One region of the Quadrisphaera sp. GCM10027208 genome, then DNA from elsewhere that is predicted to be linked to it. Evidence: predicted binding sites of a transcription regulator. Region 1 holds the regulator's gene; each other region holds the start of a gene.
What was found. Region 1 encodes HrcA, which represses chaperone genes, less so after heat shock. Its sites were predicted from a motif close to GNTNGCACTCGGNNNNNCCGAGTGCNANC; they were not measured.
Positions count from the first base shown of each region.

Region 2: the regulator HrcA is predicted to act here: its motif matches at 2,926-2,954, upstream of groES (co-chaperone GroES).
Region 3: the regulator HrcA is predicted to act here: its motif matches at 3,215-3,243, upstream of groL (chaperonin GroEL).

Region 1 is NZ_JBHSRC010000006.1:99,011-104,984, reverse strand. It holds gene ACFP6A_RS11130 (SigE family RNA polymerase sigma factor) at 1-61, shown strand, start outside; gene ACFP6A_RS11125 (Gmad2 immunoglobulin-like domain-containing protein) at 58-1,164, shown strand; gene dnaJ (molecular chaperone DnaJ) at 1,412-2,524, opposite strand; gene hrcA (heat-inducible transcriptional repressor HrcA) at 2,570-3,601, opposite strand; gene ACFP6A_RS11110 (DUF3097 domain-containing protein) at 3,796-4,656, shown strand; gene ACFP6A_RS11105 (DUF4870 domain-containing protein) at 4,723-5,061, shown strand; gene ACFP6A_RS11100 (DUF4870 domain-containing protein) at 5,122-5,598, shown strand; gene hemW (radical SAM family heme chaperone HemW) at 5,623-5,974, opposite strand, start outside.
Region 2 is NZ_JBHSRC010000001.1:109,658-115,631, reverse strand. It holds gene ACFP6A_RS00565 (glycoside hydrolase family 3 N-terminal domain-containing protein) at 1-1,629, shown strand, start outside; gene ACFP6A_RS00560 (SAM-dependent methyltransferase) at 1,640-2,818, opposite strand; gene groES (co-chaperone GroES) at 3,103-3,399, shown strand; gene groL (chaperonin GroEL) at 3,490-5,109, shown strand; gene ACFP6A_RS00545 (WhiB family transcriptional regulator) at 5,262-5,591, opposite strand; gene ACFP6A_RS00540 (MerR family transcriptional regulator) at 5,783-5,974, shown strand, end outside.
Region 3 is NZ_JBHSRC010000002.1:131,662-137,635, reverse strand. It holds gene ACFP6A_RS03720 (NTP transferase domain-containing protein) at 1-578, opposite strand, end outside; gene ACFP6A_RS03715 (DUF4031 domain-containing protein) at 575-1,342, opposite strand; gene groL (chaperonin GroEL) at 1,420-3,042, opposite strand; gene ACFP6A_RS03705 (hypothetical protein) at 3,373-3,816, shown strand; gene ACFP6A_RS03700 (LytR C-terminal domain-containing protein) at 3,755-4,411, opposite strand; gene ACFP6A_RS03695 (DUF3263 domain-containing protein) at 4,431-4,715, opposite strand; gene ACFP6A_RS03690 (uracil-DNA glycosylase) at 4,924-5,613, shown strand; gene ACFP6A_RS03685 (amidohydrolase) at 5,921-5,974, opposite strand, start outside.

The DNA of each region.
Region 1 (5,974 bases):
TCACGCTCACCGTGGCGTCGCCGCCCTGCGGGCGGCCCTGACCGAGGAGGGGCTGCGGTGAACGACGAGACCGTCCCCCTGCACGACCCCGACCACGAGCCGGACGACGAGACGGTGCGGCTGCTGCGCCGCGCCCTGACCAGGGAGGCCGAGATGGTGGAACCGCGCGACGGCATGGAGGACATCCGGCGACGCACGGCAGGGCAGGACCAGGGGCAGGGCGGTGGACGCCGGTGGGTGCCCTGGGCGGCGGCCGTCGCGGCCGCTGCGGTGGTCGGCCTCGTCGTCGGCGGCATCGTCGGGACGGACGACGACGAGCCGCTCCCGGCAGCGACCGGGACCACCGACCCGACGCCCACGTCACAGCCGACGACGACACCCCCCACGACGACCTCGCCCACGAGCCCGGGGTCCACGACCGACGCCGCGACCGGCGTCGTGGACAACGCCCCCGTCTACTGGGTGGGGCCGTCGAAGACGTCGTTCTGGCTGTACCGGGAGTTCCGGGACGTGCCCGACCTCGGCGACCCGGTGACCTCCGCGGTGGCGGCGATGACCCGCGAGGAGCCGCTCGACCCGGACTACATGAACCCCTGGCAGCCCGCTGAGCGGGTCGAGGTGACCCGGGACGGCGACGCGATCACCGTGGACCTGTCCGCGGACGCGTTCTCCGGCACCGACGTCGGCAGCGAGCTCGCCGCACTCGCCCTGCAGCAGCTCGTCTACACCGCGACGGCGGCGGCCCAGTCCGACGGGCCGGTGACCGTCCTCGTCGACGGCGAGCCCGCCGAGGTGTGGGGCGTCCTCGAGGTCGGCGAGCCGATCGACCGGGCCCCGCAGGTCGACGTTCAGGCCTCGACCTGGATCATCGAGCCCGAGCAGGGCCAGACGGTGAGCAACCCGGTCCACGTGGTCGGGTACGGGACGGCGTTCGAGGCCACCTTCAGCTGGGAGGTCCGGGACGCGGGCACCGACGAGGTGGTCCAGGAGGGCTTCGTCACCGGTGAGGGGTCGATGGGTACCTACGGGGACTTCGAGTTCACTCTCGACGACCTTGCGCCCGGGGGCTACGTGCTCGAGGTCTACCAGGGCGACATGAGCGACGGGGAGTCCCCCGAGGGCCCGCGGATGTACCCCGACACCAAGGAGTTCACCGTCGACTGACCCGTCCGCCCCCACCCCTCGACCCCACCGTGATCATGCAATCCCGCCACCCCTCAACCCCACCGTGATCATGCAATCCCGCCACCCTCCTCTCACAGAATGCTGCGCCCGGAGGATCTTTGCGTGTCGCGCCTGCAAGCCAGTGTTCTGCGAGTGAGCGGGCGAGGGCTGGGGTGGCGGGATTGCATGATCACGACGAGGGGTTGAGGTCCGACTGACCGCGGAGCGGGCGCAGGGGGTAGCGGGGTCAGCGACCGGCGAAGCGGTCGCGCAGGCGGGAGAAGACGTTCTGCTGCGCGGACTCGACCCGCCCCTGGGGACGTTCCTCGCCCCGCAGCCGCGCCAGCTCCCGCAGCAGCCGCTCCTGCTCCTCGTCCAGCTTCGTGGGGGTCTGCACCTCGATGTGCACGTGCAGGTCCCCACGCCCGCCGACGCGCAGCCGAGTCACGCCGTGCTCTCGCAGGGTGACGACCTCCCCGGAGCTCGTCCCGGGCCGGACGTCGACCGGCACGGTCCCGTCCAGGGTCTCCAGCTCGATGGTCGTGCCCAGTGCGGCGGCGGTCATCGGCACGGTGACCGTGCAGTGCAGGTCGTCACCGCGCCGGGTCAGCGTCTCGTGCGGCCGGACGGCGATCTCGACGTAGAGGTCACCGGGGGGCCCGCCGGCCGGGCCGACCTCGCCCCGACCGGTGAGCTGGATGCGGGTGCCGGAGTCCACCCCCGGCGGGACCTTGATGGTGAGGCTGCGACGCGAACGCACCCGCCCCTCCCCGGAGCACTCCAGGCAGGGCTCGGGGATGACGGTGCCGTACCCCTGGCAGCTCGGGCACGGGGTCGTCGTCATCACCTGCCCGAGGAAGGACCGGGCCACTCGCTGCACCTGGCCGCGGCCGCCGCAGACGTCGCAGGTGCGCGGGGACGTACCGGGCCGGCAGCAGCTGCCCTGACAGGTCGGGCACAGCACCGCGGTGTCGACCTGGAGCTCCCGCTCGGAGCCGAAGACCGCCTCGGCCAGGTCGACCTCGAGCCGGACGAGGGCGTCCTGGCCCCGGCGCTGCCGGGTCGCCGGCCCGCGCTGGCCGGCTGAGCCGCCGAAGAAGGTCTCGAAGATGTCGCTGAAGCCGAAGCCGGGCCCGAACCCGCCTCCGGTCCCGTTGGGGTCGGCCCCCATGTCGTAGGCGCGGCGCTTGTCCGGGTTGGACAGCACCTCGTAGGCGGCCGACACCTCCTTGAACCGCTCCGCGGAGTCGGGTCCACCGACGTCCGGGTGGAGCTTGCGCGCCAGCCGGCGGTAGGCCTTCTTGATCTCCTCGGGCGTGGCGTCACGGCTGACGCCGAGCACGTCGTAGTGGTCGCTCACCGGTAAGTGGTCGCTTCCTGTCGGATCGGTTCGGGACGGTCGGGTTCAGCCGACCAGGATGCGGGAGACGTAGCGGGCCACCGCGCGGACCGCCGCCATCGTCGTCGGGTAGTCCATCCGGGTGGGCCCGAGGACGCCGAGACGGGCCACGTGCGATCCGGCGTCCCCGGCCCCGACGCCGTACCCGCTCGACACCACGGACGTCGTGACGAGCCCCTCGTGGAGGTTCTCGTGCCCGATTCGCACGGACACCCCGCTGGCCGGGTCGTCGGCCATCTCCGAGAGCAGCCGGAGCAGCACGACCTGTTCCTCGATGGCCTCCAGCACGGGCCCGATCGCGGCGAAGTCGATGCCGGCGCGGGCCAGGTTCGCCGCGCCGGCCATCACCATGCGGTCCTCGCGCTGCTGGCGCAGTGCCCCCTGCAGGGCGGCGACGACCCGGCGGGCCGGTTCGCGGACCTCCGGTCGCACGGACTCGGCGAGGGGCTCCAGCCGAGTGACGGCGTCCTGCAAGGGGTGACCGGCCGCCGCCTCGTTGAGCCGGGCACGCAGCTGGCCCACCAGCTCCTCGGAAAGGTCGGCGTCGACCTCGACCGTGCGCTGCTCGACCCGGCCCGTGTCGGTGATGAGGACGACGAGCACGCGTCCGGCTCCGACCGGGACGAGCTCGACGTGCCGGACCCGCGAGCGCGTCAGTGACGGGTACTGGACGACGGCGACCTGGTGGGTCAGCTGAGCGAGCAGCCGGACGGTGCGCTCCAGCACGTCGTCGAGGTCCACGGCGTCCTGCAGCAGCGTGGTGATGGCCCGGCGCTCGGCCGGGGACAACGGCTTGACCTCCGAGAGCCGGTCGACGAAGAGCCGGTAGCCCTTGTCCGTCGGCACCCGGCCGGCGCTGGTGTGCGGCTGGGCGATGAGCCCCTCCTCCTCCAGCACCGCCATGTCGTTGCGGATGGTGGCCGGGGACACCCCGAGGTTGTGGCGGTCCACGAGGGCCTTGGAGCCGACCGGCTCGTGGGTGGCGACGTAGTCCTCGACGATCGCGCGCAGCACGGCCAGCCGGCGTTCGTCGCTCATCGGCACACCTCCTCGCAGTGCGGCCCGTGCGCAGGCGTACTGGCACTCCCGCTTGGTGAGTGCCAAGTCTACGTCCCGGGACGCCGAGCCGCCGAACGCGCCGGCCGCTGGGCGAGCCGGCCGCGCGGCGAGTGACGCTCCGCAGCCGTGTCACGCACGCCGGTCCTCGCGCGCCGGCGCTAACGTCGCCCGCCATGACCGACCGCTACGGCCCCGACGTCCTGGCCACGGACTGGCGCCGCCCCCCGCGCGGACGGAGCACGGACGCCGATGCCGAGCCCGGCCTCGTCGTCGAGGACGTCGAGACCGGCTGGTGCGGCGCCGTCGTCCGGGTCGAGAAGGCCGGCGGGGTGCACGTCGTCCACCTCGAGGACCGCCGCGGGCGCACCCGCGCCTTCCCGCTCGGACCCGGCTTTCTGCTCGATGGTGCTCCCGTCCGCCTCGTGGCCCCTCGCGGGCCCGCGGCTGACCGGACCCCGGCACGGACGGCGAGCGGCTCGGTGGCCGTGCCCGCAGCCCGTGCCCGGGTAGCCCGAGGGTCCCGGCTGTGGGTCGAGGGCCAGCACGACGCCGAGCTCGTCGAACGGGTCTGGGGTGACGACCTGCGGGTCGAGGGCGTCGTCGTGGAACCGCTGCACGGCGTCGACGACCTCCCCGGCGCCGTCGAGGAGTTCGCGCCCGGGCCGGGGCGTCGCCTCGGGATCCTGCTCGACCACCTGGTGGCCGGCAGCAAGGAGGCGAGGATCGCCGAGCAGGCGCTGCGCGGCGGCCGCTACGCCGACCACGTCCTCGTCGTCGGGCACCCGTACGTCGACGTGTGGCAGGCGGTACGACCACAGCGGATCGGCGTCGACGCCTGGCCGATCGTGCCCCGCGGGCGGCCCTGGAAGGAGGGGGTGCTGGAGGCCCTGGGATGGCCGGCGGACGGACCAGCCGACGTCGCCGCCGGCTGGCGGCGGATCCTGGGTTCAGTGCGGTCCTACGCCGACCTCGAACCGGACCTGCTCGGGCGAGTCGAGGAGCTCATCGACTTCGTCACCGCCGACCCCGGCTGAGCGGCCGGACGCGCGGACCAGCGCGGCCCGGGCGCGGCGTACGGCTGAAGGGCCTACGGTGAGAGCGTGATCTCGCAGTGGGAGCGCAACTGGGCAGTTGCCGCCCACCTGACGAGTTTCGTCGCCGCCTACGTCGCCCTGGGCTTCCTCGGGCCGCTCGTCGTCCTGCTCGTCCAGGGCGACAAGTCCCCCTACGTCCGGTCGCACGCCGTGGAGGCGCTGAACTTCAACCTGACCTGGCTCATCTACATCCTGGTGTCTGCGGTCCTCGTCGTCGTCCTGGTGGGGCTCGCGCTGCTCGCCGTCGTCGGGGTCGCGTACGTCGTCCTGGTCATCGTGGCGTCCGTCGCAGCCTCCGACGGACGCACCTACCGGTATCCGCTGACAATCCGCTTCATCAGCTGACCACCACTAGGGTGACCACGAGGCAGCGGACGCCGCCTCGGTACCCGACAGGGGGGTCAGATGTCCCAGCACCCGACCGATCCCGACCAGCCCGACCAGCCGCAGCAACCACCGCCCTACGGCCAGCAGCCCCCGCCGTACGGTCAGCAGCCCGGCGGCTACCAGGCCTACCCGGGCGCCGGCGCCCCGCCGGCCGGCGGCTACACCAATGAGCTGAGCCCCGCCGACCAGCGGATGTGGTCGATGCTCGCCCACCTCGGCGCGATCCTGTTCAGCTTTCTCGCGCCGCTCGTCGTCTACCTCGTCATGAAGGACCGCGGCCCGTTCGTGCGTGAGCAGTCCCGCGAGGCGCTCAACTTCAACATCACCCTGGCCATCGGCTACGTCATCGGCGCCGTACTCACCACGGTGTTCATCGGCGGCCTGGTGATGTTCGCGCTCGGCGTGCTGAACATCGTGTTCCCGATCCTCGCCGCGATCGCGGTGAACAAGGGCGAGAACTACCGCTACCCGTTCGCCTGGCGCATCGTCACCTGAGCGGTCACTCGACTGCTCACCTCGTCACCAGCCGAGCAGGTCGCGGACGACGGCGTCCGCCAGCAGCCGCCCGCGCCGGGTCAGCACCACCCGGCCGCGGGCGACTGCCTGCCGGTCCAGCAGGCCCCGGGCGGCGAGGTCCTCGAACCGCTCCCTGCCCGCTGCCGGAACGGCGTCGGCCTCCAGGCCGTCGGCCAGCCGGACGGCGAGCATCACCCGCTCGACGTCGCGGGCCTCGTCGTCCAGCACCTCCCGGCCCTGCGCCGGGCTGAGCCCCTCGGCCAGCCGCGCCGCCCAGGCCGCGGGGTGCCGAGCGTTCCACCACCGGACGCCGCCGACGTGGCTGTGGGCTCCGGGCCCGGCACCCCACCAGTCG
Region 2 (5,974 bases), on a different contig from region 1:
GTGCTCACCGCGCTGGCGCTGGCGCTGGCCGCCTGCTCCGCGGACGCCGGCGGGCTGGGCCCCGCCACGACGTCGGGGACGCCGACGGCGGACCCGCCGTCGTCCGGGGCGTCCGCGTCGTCCGGGCCGTCACCGTCCACCGAGCCGGCGCCCACCGGCTGGGGGCCCACCGAGGCCGACCTGACCGCCGCACGGACCGCCGTCGCGCAGCTGTCCGTCGAGGAGCTCGCCGGTCAGGTGGTGGTGGCGAGCTACCGCGGCACCGACCCCCAGGACGCGGCCGACCTCGTCGTCCGGCACTCCCTGGCCGGGGTGATCCTGATGGCGGACAACGTCGTCGACGGCGAGCAGGTGGCGGCCACGGCGGCTGCGGTCCAGGACGCCGTCACCGCCGGTGGGCGGGACTGGCCGGGCGTCGTCGCCGTCGACCAGGAGGGCGGGCGGGTCGAACGGATCGGCGAGCCGGTCACGCCCCTGCCCACGTTCATGACCCACGGCGCTGCGGCGTCCTCGCCGGTGACCACCGCGGTGACCCGGGCGGCGGGCCGGGAGCTGCGCCACCTCGGCGTCACCGTCGTCCTCGCCCCCGTCGCCGACGTCACCACCGGGCCCGACGACCCGACGATCGGCAGCCGCGCCGCCTCGGACGACCCGGCCCTGGTCGCCGACGTCGTGACCGCCGCCGTGGCCGGCTACCTGGAAGCGGGCGTCGTCCCGGTCGCCAAGCACTACCCCGGTCACGGCAGCGTGCCGGCCGACAGCCACGTCACCCTGCCGGCGCAGACCATGTCCGCCGACGAGCTCGCCGCCCGCGACCTGGTGCCGTTCGCCGCTGCCGCGCAGGCCGGGGTGCCGGCGGTGATGATGAGCCACCTCGACGTCCGGGCCTGGGACCCCGGGGTGCCGGCCTCGCTGTCCGCGGCCGCCTACACCGCCCTGCGGGAGCGCACCGGCTTCGCCGGCGTCGCCGTCACCGACGCCCTCGACATGGCGGCGGTGACCGCCGAGACCGGTCCCGGCCAGGCCGCCGTCCGGGCCCTGGCCGCCGGGGCCGACCTGCTGCTCATGCCGGCCGACCCGGCGGCGGCCGTCGACGCGGTGGCTGCCGCGGTGCGCAGCGGCGAGCTGCCGCGCGAACGGGTGGAGGAGGCGGCCGCCCGGGTCGTCGCCCTGCTCACCTGGCAGGGGCGGCAGGCGCCGCCGGATCCGGAGTCCCTCGAGCTCACCGCACCGGTCGTGCACGCCCTGTCCCTGGTCGGGACGACCGTCGTCGACGGACCGTGCTCCGGCCCGCTCGTCGGGGACGCGGTGCAGGTGGTCGGCGGGACGGCGCAGGACCGGGCCCGGTTCACCGCCGCCGCGCAGGCCGGCGGGCTGCAGGTCGGCTCCGGGGACGTCGTCCGGCTGCTCGGCGGGCCCACCTCGAGCGGGTCGGGGGACGTCGTGGTCGCCCTCGACGCGCCGTACGGCCTGGCCGGCTCGTCGGCGGCGACGGCCCGGCTGGCGCTGTACGGGCGGACCCCGGCCGCGTTCGCGGCGCTCGTCGACGTCCTGCGCGGACAGGGAAGGGCGGGAGGCCGACTGCCGGTGGAGGTCGCTGGCCTGCCGCGCAGCGCCTGCCGACCCTGAGGGACGTGGCTCACTGGACCGGCCGGCACAGCAGCACCGACTGCCGCCCGGCGACCCGGGTGAGCACCACCGTGGCGGCGCCCGGGCCGGTGAGCCGCAGCTGACGGCGCAGCTGCTCGACGTCGACCGCGCTGCCCCGCTTGAGAATCTCCACCCGGCCGACCCCGCGGTCCCGCAACCGGGTGCGCAGGGTCTTGAGCCCGAACGGCAGCACCTCCTCGACGACGAACGCCCGCCCCAGCGGCGTGGCCACCAGCCGGTCGGAGGTGACGTAGGCGATCGTCGGGTCGAGGAGCCGGCCCTCGACGTCCGCGGCGAGCTGCCCGACCAGGCCGGCCCGCACCACCGCGCCGTCCGGGTCGTAGAGGTAGCCGCCGACCGGCCCAGCCGGGGGCCGGCCCAGACCCGTGTCGTCGACGAGCGTCGCGGACCCGTCGCGCAGCAGCAGCGCACTGCGGGTCACGCCCGGGCGGGCGAGCGGTCCGAACCAGACCCCGGCCTCCACGACGTCCCCGTCGACGGACACCCACTGCGTCTCGGCGTCCGGGGGGAGCAGGTCGTGCCGGACGCCGGGGGCGACCTTCACCCCCGTCGCCGGCACCCGGGCGGCCGTCGCCAGCACGACGTCCCAGGAGGGCTCGGCCTGCCAGGGGTCGAGCACCCGCCGTCCGGACGCCGTCCGCCGCGCGGGGTCCAGAAAGACCCCCCGGACGTCGCGCAGGTCCGTCGTCGTCGCGTCCTCGTGCCGGACCTCCGCGTGGGGCCAGTGCCGCAGGTTCACGGTGGCGACCGCCGCGGTCAGCTCGTCGCGCTCGACGGCGAGCACCCCGACGTCCAGGGCGGCCAGCGCCATGGCGTCCCCGCCGATGCCGCAGCCGAGGTCGGCGACCCGGTCGACGCCGGCCGCGACGTACCGCTGCGCGTGCCGGGCGGCCACCTCGAGCCGGGTCGCCTGCTCCAGGCCCTCGGGGGTGAAGAGCATGCCGTCGGCGAACGGTCCGAACTTCGCGTGGGCCCGGGCCCGCAGGCGGGACTGGGTGAGCGCGGCGGCGACGAGCGTGCGGTCGACGCCCTCGGCGTGGAGCCGCTCGGCCAGGTGCAGCGCGGCCTCCTGGCGGTACGGGGGCAGCGCCTCGAGCAGCTCCCACCCCTGGGGAGTGAGCAGCGCGGAGAGCCCGGCCAGGTCCACCCCCCGATCCTCGCACCCCCGCTGTGACCCGATCTCTGGAGGCTTTCCGGGGTCTCGGACCTCGTCGAGACCCCGGAAGGCCTCCAGAGATCGAAGGGGGCCGGTGGTCTGGCACTCGGTTTGCGCGAGTGCTAACCGGAGTCCTAGAGTCCGGTTGGCACTCTCGGTACGAGGGTGCCAGCCGCTGCGGCGGCGCCGCCCGGCACCCGCGACGACGGACGGCATCCCGTGGCACCCGTCAGACGAGACACCACCCGCGAGAACAAGCGAAGGGGAGGTCCGCAGTGTCGGTCTCCATCAAGCCGCTCGAGGACCGCATCGTCGTCAAGACGCTCGACGCCGAGCAGACGACGGCCTCCGGCCTGGTCATCCCGGACACCGCCAAGGAGAAGCCCCAGGAGGGCGAGGTCCTGGCCGTCGGTCCGGGCCGTGTCGACGACAACGGCAACCGTGTTCCGGTCGACGTCAAGGTCGGCGACAAGGTCATCTACAGCAAGTACGGCGGCACCGAGGTCAAGTTCGGCGGCGAGGAGCTTCTCATCCTCTCGGCGCGCGACGTCCTCGCCGTCGTGGACAAGTAAGACCCGCCGCACCGACGACGACGAGCGCCCCGGTGGGCCGGCACCCGCCGGACGCCGGGGCGACCTCGTGAGAGGGACGAGAGACACAACATGGCCAAGATGCTGGAGTTCGACGACGAGGCACGCCGCGCGCTGGAGCGCGGCGTCGACGCGCTCGCGAACGCCGTCAAGGTGACGCTCGGCCCACGCGGCCGCAACGTCGTCATCGACAAGAAGTGGGGCGCCCCCACCATCACCAACGACGGCGTCACCATCGCCCGAGAGGTGGAGCTGGACGACCCGTACGAGAACCTCGGGGCCCAGCTCGCCAAGGAGGTGGCGACCAAGACCAACGACGTCGCCGGAGACGGCACGACGACCGCCACCGTGCTCGCCCAGGCGATGGTCCACGAAGGCCTGCGCAACGTGGCCGCGGGCGCCGCGCCGTCGGCGCTGAAGCGCGGTATCGACGCCGCCGTCCAGGCGATCTCGACGCGCCTGCTGGAGAACGCCCGGGACGTCGACGGCAAGGGTGACATCGCCCACGTCGCGACGATCTCGGCGCAGGACGCCACCATCGGCGAGCTCATCGCTGAGGCGTTCGACAAGGTCGGCAAGGACGGTGTGATCACCGTCGAGGAGTCCTCCGGGATGTCGATGGAGCTCGACTTCACCGAGGGCATGCAGTTCGACAAGGGCTACATCTCCCCGTACTTCGTCACCGACGCCGAGCGGATGGAGGCCGTCCTCGAGGACGCCTACGTCCTCATCCACCAGGGCAAGATCTCCTCGGTGCAGGAGCTGCTGCCGCTGCTGGAGAAGGTGCACCAGGCCGGCAAGCCGCTGTTCGTCGTCGCCGAGGACGTCGAGGGCGAGGCGCTCTCCACGCTCGTCGTCAACAAGGTCCGCGGCACCTTCACCGCCGTGGCCGTCAAGGCCCCCGGCTTCGGTGACCGGCGCAAGGCGATGCTCCAGGACATGGCCGTGCTCACCGGCGGCCAGGTCGTCAGCGCCGAGGTGGGGCTCAAGCTCGACCAGGTCGGCCTGGAGGTGCTCGGCACGGCCCGCAGGGTCGTCGTCACCAAGGACGACACGACGATCGTCGACGGCGGCGGCTCCGCCGAGGACGTCGACGCCCGGGTCGCGCAGATCAAGCGCGAGATCGAGGTGACCGACTCCGACTGGGACCGCGAGAAGCTGCAGGAGCGGCTGGCCAAGCTCGCCGGCGGCGTCTGCGTGATCAAGGTCGGGGCCGCCACCGAGGTGGAGCTCAAGGAGAAGAAGCACCGGATCGAGGACGCCGTCTCGGCGACCCGGGCCGCGATCGAGGAGGGCATCGTCGCCGGCGGCGGCTCCGCCCTCGTGCACGCCGCCGCTGCCCTGGACGACCTGGACCTGTCCGGCGACGAGGCGACCGGCGCCACCGCCGTGCGCCGCGCGGTGGTCGAGCCGCTGCGCTGGATCGCCGAGAACGCCGGGATGCAGGGCTACGTCGTGGTGGAGAAGGTCCGCGAGCTCGGTGTGGGCCACGGGCTGGACGCCGCCACCGGCCAGTACGGCGACCTCGTCGCCGCCGGGGTCATCGACCCGGTCAAGGTGACGCGCTCCGCGCTGGTCAACGCCGCGTCGATCGCCTCGATGGTGCTGACGACGGACACCCTCGTCGTCGAGAAGCCCGAGGAGGAGGAGCCCGAGGCCGCCGCCGGCCACGGGCACGGCCACGGCCACTGAGCCGACCGGCAACACGGCCACCAGCGGCCACCAGCACGTCAGGAGCCCGGTCCCCGCGGGGACCGGGCTCCTGACGCGTTGTGGCTGATCTGCGTTGTGGCTGATCTGCGTGCGGGGGGCTGCTGCTGACGACTGGGGGGTCGGGCGTCAGGTCAGCTGGCGACGGGCAACGGGGTTCCGGCCCGGACCTGGGTGCTCTGAGCGGCCCGCTGCTCGGCGTAGATCCGCTCGCGGTCGTCCTCGGTCAGCCCGCCCCACACGCCGTAGGGCTCGCGCACCGTCAGCGCGTGGTCACGGCACTGCTGCAGCACCGGGCAGGTGGCGCAGATCGCCTTGGCCGCCTCGTCCCGCTGGCGCCGGGCCGGGCCCCGCTCACCCTCCGGGTGGAAGAAGAGGTTGGTGTCGTGCTCCCGGCACGCACCCTCCAGCTGCCACTCCCAGATGTCTGCGATCGGTCCGGGGAGCCGCGAGATCTCCGCCATGGCCATCTCCTCTGTCTGTCGGTGTTCCTGCGGGTGCGCCGTCCGGCGCCGACGAAGAGGGACGCTAGCAATCGTTGCAGAGGTTGTTCAAGTACTTCGCGCCAAGACTTGGTCAACATCTCGGCAGAGTCCAGCGTGCTCCGTGCGCGTGCCGACTGGCAACCCCCTGGCCCAGTCCGCAGAATCAGGTCATGCCCTCGAACCGGCCGCAGGCCGCCGAGGCACCGTCGGCCCCCACTCTGACCGTCGCTGCCGTCGCCCGCCGTCTCGGCGTCGCCCCGGCCACCCTGCGGACGTGGGCCCGGCGCTACGGGCTCGGCCCGTCCGCGCACACCGCCGGCGCCCACCGTCGGTACACCCCCGCCGACCTCACCCGGCTCATG
Region 3 (5,974 bases), on a different contig from region 1:
CGGAACCCGGCGGGGGTGTCGACGTCCTCGCCGTGGCCGACGTCCCCGCACTCGACCGTCGTCACCTCGTGGGCGCGCAGGTAGTCCCGGGCGCCCCGGTCCCCCCGGGCTGCCTCGGCCGCACCGGCCCAGTGGGCGCGCCCGAGCACGACCGGGTGCCCCGGCCGCCCGGCGTACGCCGCTTGTACCAGGGCCTCGCCGGGTGAGCCGGTCCCTACCGTGGCCCGCAGGCGCGCGACGACCGCGGGCGTCAGGCCGGGGGTGTCCACGAGCGCGACGAGGACAGCGTCCGGCACCGGGTCGAGAACCCGGACGGCGCCAAGGCCGGCGCGCAGGGACGCCCCCATCCCCTCGGCCCAGTCCGGCGCGACGACGACGTCCACGCCGTCCGGGACGAGAACCCGGGCCTGGTCGGCCGCGGCGCCGAGGACGACGAGCACCGGGTCGCAGCCGCCGGCCGCGAGCGCGGCGCACCGGTCGGCCAGCCAGCCGGGCACGAGCGCCTTGGGCATCCCGTACCGGCGTCCCGCGCCGGCGGCCAGCACGAGCCCGGCGACGCGACCGGCCCGCTCGCTCACCCCTGCAGCAGCTCCTCGGCCAGCGGCCACCAGCGGCGGTGCCCGACGACGTCCCGGGCGTCCCCGACGTCCAGGAGCCGGGCCTCGGCGCCCGGGGCAGGGCGCACGGCGGCGCCGGCGGCCAGGTCCAGGCAGTACAGCGCCTGGTAGGACCACGGCGCGGGGAACGGCCAGCCGGCCGGGGCCGGGCCCAGCAGGCGCAGCCGCTGGTAGCCGACGGGCCTCAGCTCACCCGGGTCGACGTCCAGGCCGCTCTGGCGGGCCATCGCCCGGGCGACGGACGCCGTGGCGGGCTCCCCCGGCCGGCGCGCCGTCCCGGGCAGGCCCCACTCGCGGCCGCTGGCGCGGGTGACGAGAAGCCGCCGAGCGGCGTCCCGGACGACGACCCAGCCGCCGATCGTCACGTCGTCCGGCAGGTCCCGGGGCGAGGCCAGGACGTCGACGCGGTGCGGCCCCGCCTGGGGTCCCCACCGGTCGTCCTCGCCGGAGGACAGCACGCGCTCGCTGCGCAGCGAGGGCACCCGCAGGCCGGAGTCGACGAGCCGGCGCAGCAGCTCGCGTCCCCCGACCGGCTCGGCCCCGGCCGCGACGAGGTCGTCGTAGCGCTCCTGCGGGACGTCGTAGTGGTCACCGCCGAACGCCCGCTCGGGCAGCCCGGCGCGCCGGGCGAACACGTGCAGCTCCGTCAGGGAGGTGTCGCTGACGAGGTGGGACCACAACCGGCCGTGGGCGGGCCAGGCGGGCGGGTCGATGAGCACGGCCACGACCGGTCAGCCTAGGCGGACGACGAAGGGCGGCACCCCTGCGGGTGCCGCCCTCCGTCAGGCGTGGCTGGCGTGGGTCAGAAGTCCATGCCGCCCATGTCACCACCGGCCGGGGCCGCGGGGGCCTTCTCCGGCTTGTCGGCGATGACGGCCTCGGTGGTGAGGAAGAGCGCCGCGATGGAGGCGGCGTTCTGCAGCGCCGACCGAGTCACCTTGGCGGGGTCGATGATCCCGCTTGCGACCATGTCGACGTACTCGCCGGTGGCGGCGTCCAGGCCGTGACCCGTCTCCAGGTTGCGGACCTTCTCCGCCACGACGCCGCCCTCGAGGCCGGCGTTGATGGCGATCTGCTTGAGCGGGGCCTCGATCGCGACCTTGACGATGTTCGCCCCGGTCGCCTCGTCACCCTCCAGCTCGAGCTTGTCGAACGCGGTGGCACCGGCCTGGATGAGGGCGACGCCACCACCGGCGACGATGCCCTCCTCGACGGCCGCCTTCGCGTTGCGGACGGCGTCCTCGATCCGGTGCTTGCGCTCCTTGAGCTCGACCTCGGTGGCCGCGCCGGCCTTGATGACGGCGACGCCGCCGGCCAGCTTGGCGAGCCGCTCCTGCAGCTTCTCGCGGTCGTAGTCGGAGTCGCTCTTCTCGATCTCGGCGCGGATCTGGTTGACCCGGCCGGCGATCTGGTCGGCGTCCCCGGCGCCCTCGACGATCGTCGTCTCGTCCTTGGTGACGACGACCTTGCGGGCCCGGCCGAGCATGTCGAGGCCGGTGTTCTCCAGCTTGAGGCCGACCTCCTCGGAGATGACCTGTCCGCCGGTGAGGATCGCAATGTCCTGCAGCATCGCCTTGCGGCGGTCACCGAAGCCGGGGGCCTTGACGGCGACCGACTTGAAGATGCCGCGGATCTTGTTGACGACGAGGGTGGCCAGGGCCTCGCCCTCGACGTCCTCGGCGATGATCGCCAGCGGCTTGCCGGACTGGGTGACCTTCTCCAGCAGCGGCAGCAGGTCCTTGATCGCGGAGATCTTGGAGTTGACGACGAGGATGTACGGGTCCTCGAGGACGGTCTCCATCCGCTCGGCGTCGGTGACGAAGTAGGGCGAGATGTAGCCCTTGTCGAAGCGCATGCCCTCGGTGAGCTCGAGCTCGAGGCCGAAGGTCTGGCTCTCCTCGACGGTGATGACGCCTTCCTTGCCGACCTTGTCCATCGCCTCGGCGATGAGCTCGCCGATCTGCGGGTCAGCGGCGGAGATGGACGCGGTCGCGGCGATCTGCTCCTTGGTCTCGACCTCCTTGGCCGAGTTCAGCAGCTGCTCGGCGACGGCCTCGACCGCCTTCTCGATGCCCTTCTTCAGCGCCATCGGGTTCGCGCCGGCGGCCACGTTGCGCAGGCCCTCGCGGACCATCGCCTGGGCGAGCACGGTCGCGGTGGTGGTGCCGTCGCCGGCGACGTCGTCGGTCTTCTTCGCGACCTCCTTGACGAGCTCGGCGCCGATCTTCTCGTAGGGGTCCTCGAGCTCGATCTCCTTGGCGATGCTCACACCATCGTTGGTGATGGTCGGAGCACCCCACTTCTTCTCGAGGACGACGTTGCGGCCCTTCGGACCGAGGGTGACCTTGACGGCGTCGGCCAGCGTGTTCATGCCACGCTCGAGTCCGCGCCGGGCCTCCTCGTTGAAGGAGATCATCTTGGCCATTCGGGGATTCCTCCCGGTGACGGGTGGTGGGGGGGTGGCCGGGCGGTGCCCGCGACGGACGCCGCCGCCCACGCAGTCACGTCCCGCGTGCGCGCCGACTCACCGGTCCGGCCGGAAGCGTGTGCTCCCTGGGTTGTCCTGTCACTCTCGTGCCGAGAGTGCCAGTCACATGATTAGCACTCCCACCCCCCGAGTGCAAATGCCTCCCGGCCCGGGGACCCGATCCCGGCCCCGGGGGCCCGATCTCTGGAGGCTTTCCGGGGTCATGGACGCGGGCGAGACCCCGGAAGGCCTCCAGAGATCGGGCGCGGCGGGTGGCAGGGTGGGTGGGTGCGCAGGGTGCTCAACTTCCTCAACGGGTCGACGGCGCTCGGACTGGCGCTCGCCCGGGCGGGTGGAGCGGACGTCGTCCCCGGCCCGCACGGGCTGCGGCTGGCGCCCGGGTACCGCGCCTGGTTCCCGGCGCCGCGGGCCGCGGCGGTCACCGTCGGTGACGTCGTCCTGCTGCGCATGACGCTCGAGCAGGCGCTGCTGCGGCCCCGGCTGCTCGCCCACGAGGCCGGGCACGCAGCCCAGTGGGCGACGTTCCTCGGGCCGCTCGGCTTCCTGCCCGCCTACGGCCTCGCCGCGGCCTGGTCGTGGCTGCGCTGCCGGGACACCGCCCTGGCCAACTGGTTCGAGGTGCGCGCGGGCCTGGCGGACGGCGGCTACCTCAGGACTGGTAGTCCTCCCCCAGGACGACGGTCAGCCCGCCGCCGCCGAACGCGTCGCTGAGCTCGGTGGCGGCACCGCCGAGCGCGTCCGCCAGCGCCTCCGCCGTCGCGGCCAGCGTCTCGTCGGCGTAGTAGACCGTGGTCGGCGGGGTCGGGCCGGCCCGGTAGTTGTCCACCTCGGTCACGGTCCAGCCGTCGACGCCCAGCACCTCGGCGGCGCCCCCGGCCAGGCCGGCGGTCGTCGTCCCGTTGAGCACCCGGACGCCGACGGACCGGTCGACCGGAGCAGGTTCCTCGGCGGGGGGCTCCGGCTCGGGCTGGGCGTCGGTCGGCGTGCCGGTCTGCGCGTCGGTGGGAGCGTCGGTCGCGGTAGGAGCAGGGGTGCCCGGCGTCGTGGTTCCGCCCTCGGACGTCGGCGACCCCGCCGTCTCGGTGCTCGTGCCGGTGGGCTCGGAGACCCGGGTGGCGACGTCCGGACCGTTCCCGCCGAGCAGCGTCATCGCACCGACGACGAGGGCCACGACGGCGACGACGACGAGCAGGACGGGCACCATCGCGAGGACGGGGTTCGGTCGCGCCCGGTGCGCGCCCCGCCGTCCGTCGCCCGGCTGGACGTCGTCGAACTCGTCGCGGGGGTACCGGCTCTGCTCGCTCATCGGCGGCGAGCCTAGGCGCTCAGACCTGCAGGCCGAGGCGACGGGCCGAGCGGGCGCGCTGGCGGGACGCGCGCATCCGGCGCAGCCGCTTGACGAGCATCGGGTCGAACGCCAAGGCCTCGGGGGAGTCGATGAGCGCGTTGAGCACCTGGTAGTAGCGGGTTGCCGACATGTCGAACAGCTCGCGGACGGCCTGCTCCTTGGCCCCGGCGTACTTCCACCACTGCCGCTCGAAGGCGAGGATCTCCCGGTCGCGCGCGGACAGGCCCGACGGCTCGTCGTCCCGTGACTCTGCGGCGTCCACGCTGCGCCCTCCTTGCTCGCTGGTGCTGTGCGGTCCGTGCGTCACCGTCACTGTAGGCCGCGTCCCCGCCACTGTAGGCCGCGAACCACAGCCGTGTCATTTGTCGCGGCGTGTCGCCGTGGCCGCTGGCAGCCGGCCGGCGGCAGGCCGGCGGCAGGCCGGTTCGTGCGCTTGCACCGGCGCCTCGCCCTGCCGTAGGCACTGGTCCGTGACCCAGCCCGCTCCCGCCGTCCGGACGAAGGTCGTGCACCCCTCGTGGCTGCCTGTCCTCGACCGCGTCGCCCCGGCGCTCCGCGACGTCGGAGCGCACCTGGCGGCCGAGGCGGCCGCCGGCCACGCGGTGCTGCCGGCCCCCGACCGAGTGCTCCGCGCGCTCGCGACCCCGCTGGACGACGTCCGGGTGGTCATCGTCGGGCAGGACCCCTACCCGACCCCGGGGCACCCGGTCGGCTTGGCGTTCGCCGTCGACCGGGCGGTCACCGTGCTGCCCGGGAGCCTGCACAACATCTACCGGGAGCTGCACGCCGACACCGGGATGCCGGTGCCCGGGCACGGGGACCTGTCCGCGTGGACCGGGCGCGGGGTGCTGCTGCTCAACCGGGTTCTCACGGTCCGGGCCGGAGCGCCGGGCTCGCACCGGCAGCGTGGCTGGGAACAGGTGACGGACGCCGTGCTGCGGGCGCTGGTGCACCGTGGCGGACCGCTCGTCGCCGTGCTGTGGGGCCGGCAGGCGCAGACCCTGCGCCCGGCGCTCGGCGACGTCCCCGTCGTGACCGGCGCCCACCCGAGTCCGCTGTCGGCGTCCCGCGGCTTCCTCGGCTCACGGCCGTTCAGCCGCGTCGACGAGCTGCTGACCGCCCAGGGCGCCGACCCCGTCGACTGGTCCCTCCCTCGGTGATCAGCCGAGAAGACCCTGTTCGTGATCATGCAGTCCCGCCACCCCACACGCACCCCCGATCGCCCGCAGAATGCGGGGTTGGTGGCGGGACACGCCGCAAAATCTGTGCCAGAGCCAGCATTCTGCGGACGGTCCATGAGCAGTCCCCGCCGCCCGATTGCGGATCATGCAGTCTCGCCATGTCCCACTCTCCGAGGGTGGCGGGATTGCATGATCACCGACAGGGGCGCAGTGGTGGGCAGGATTGCATGATCACCAACAAGGGGACGTGGGTGGCGGGATTGCATGATCACGGAGAGGGGACCGATCAGGGACGGGAAGGGGTGGGGTAGGGGCTGAGGTGGACGCCGTCGCCGGCCTC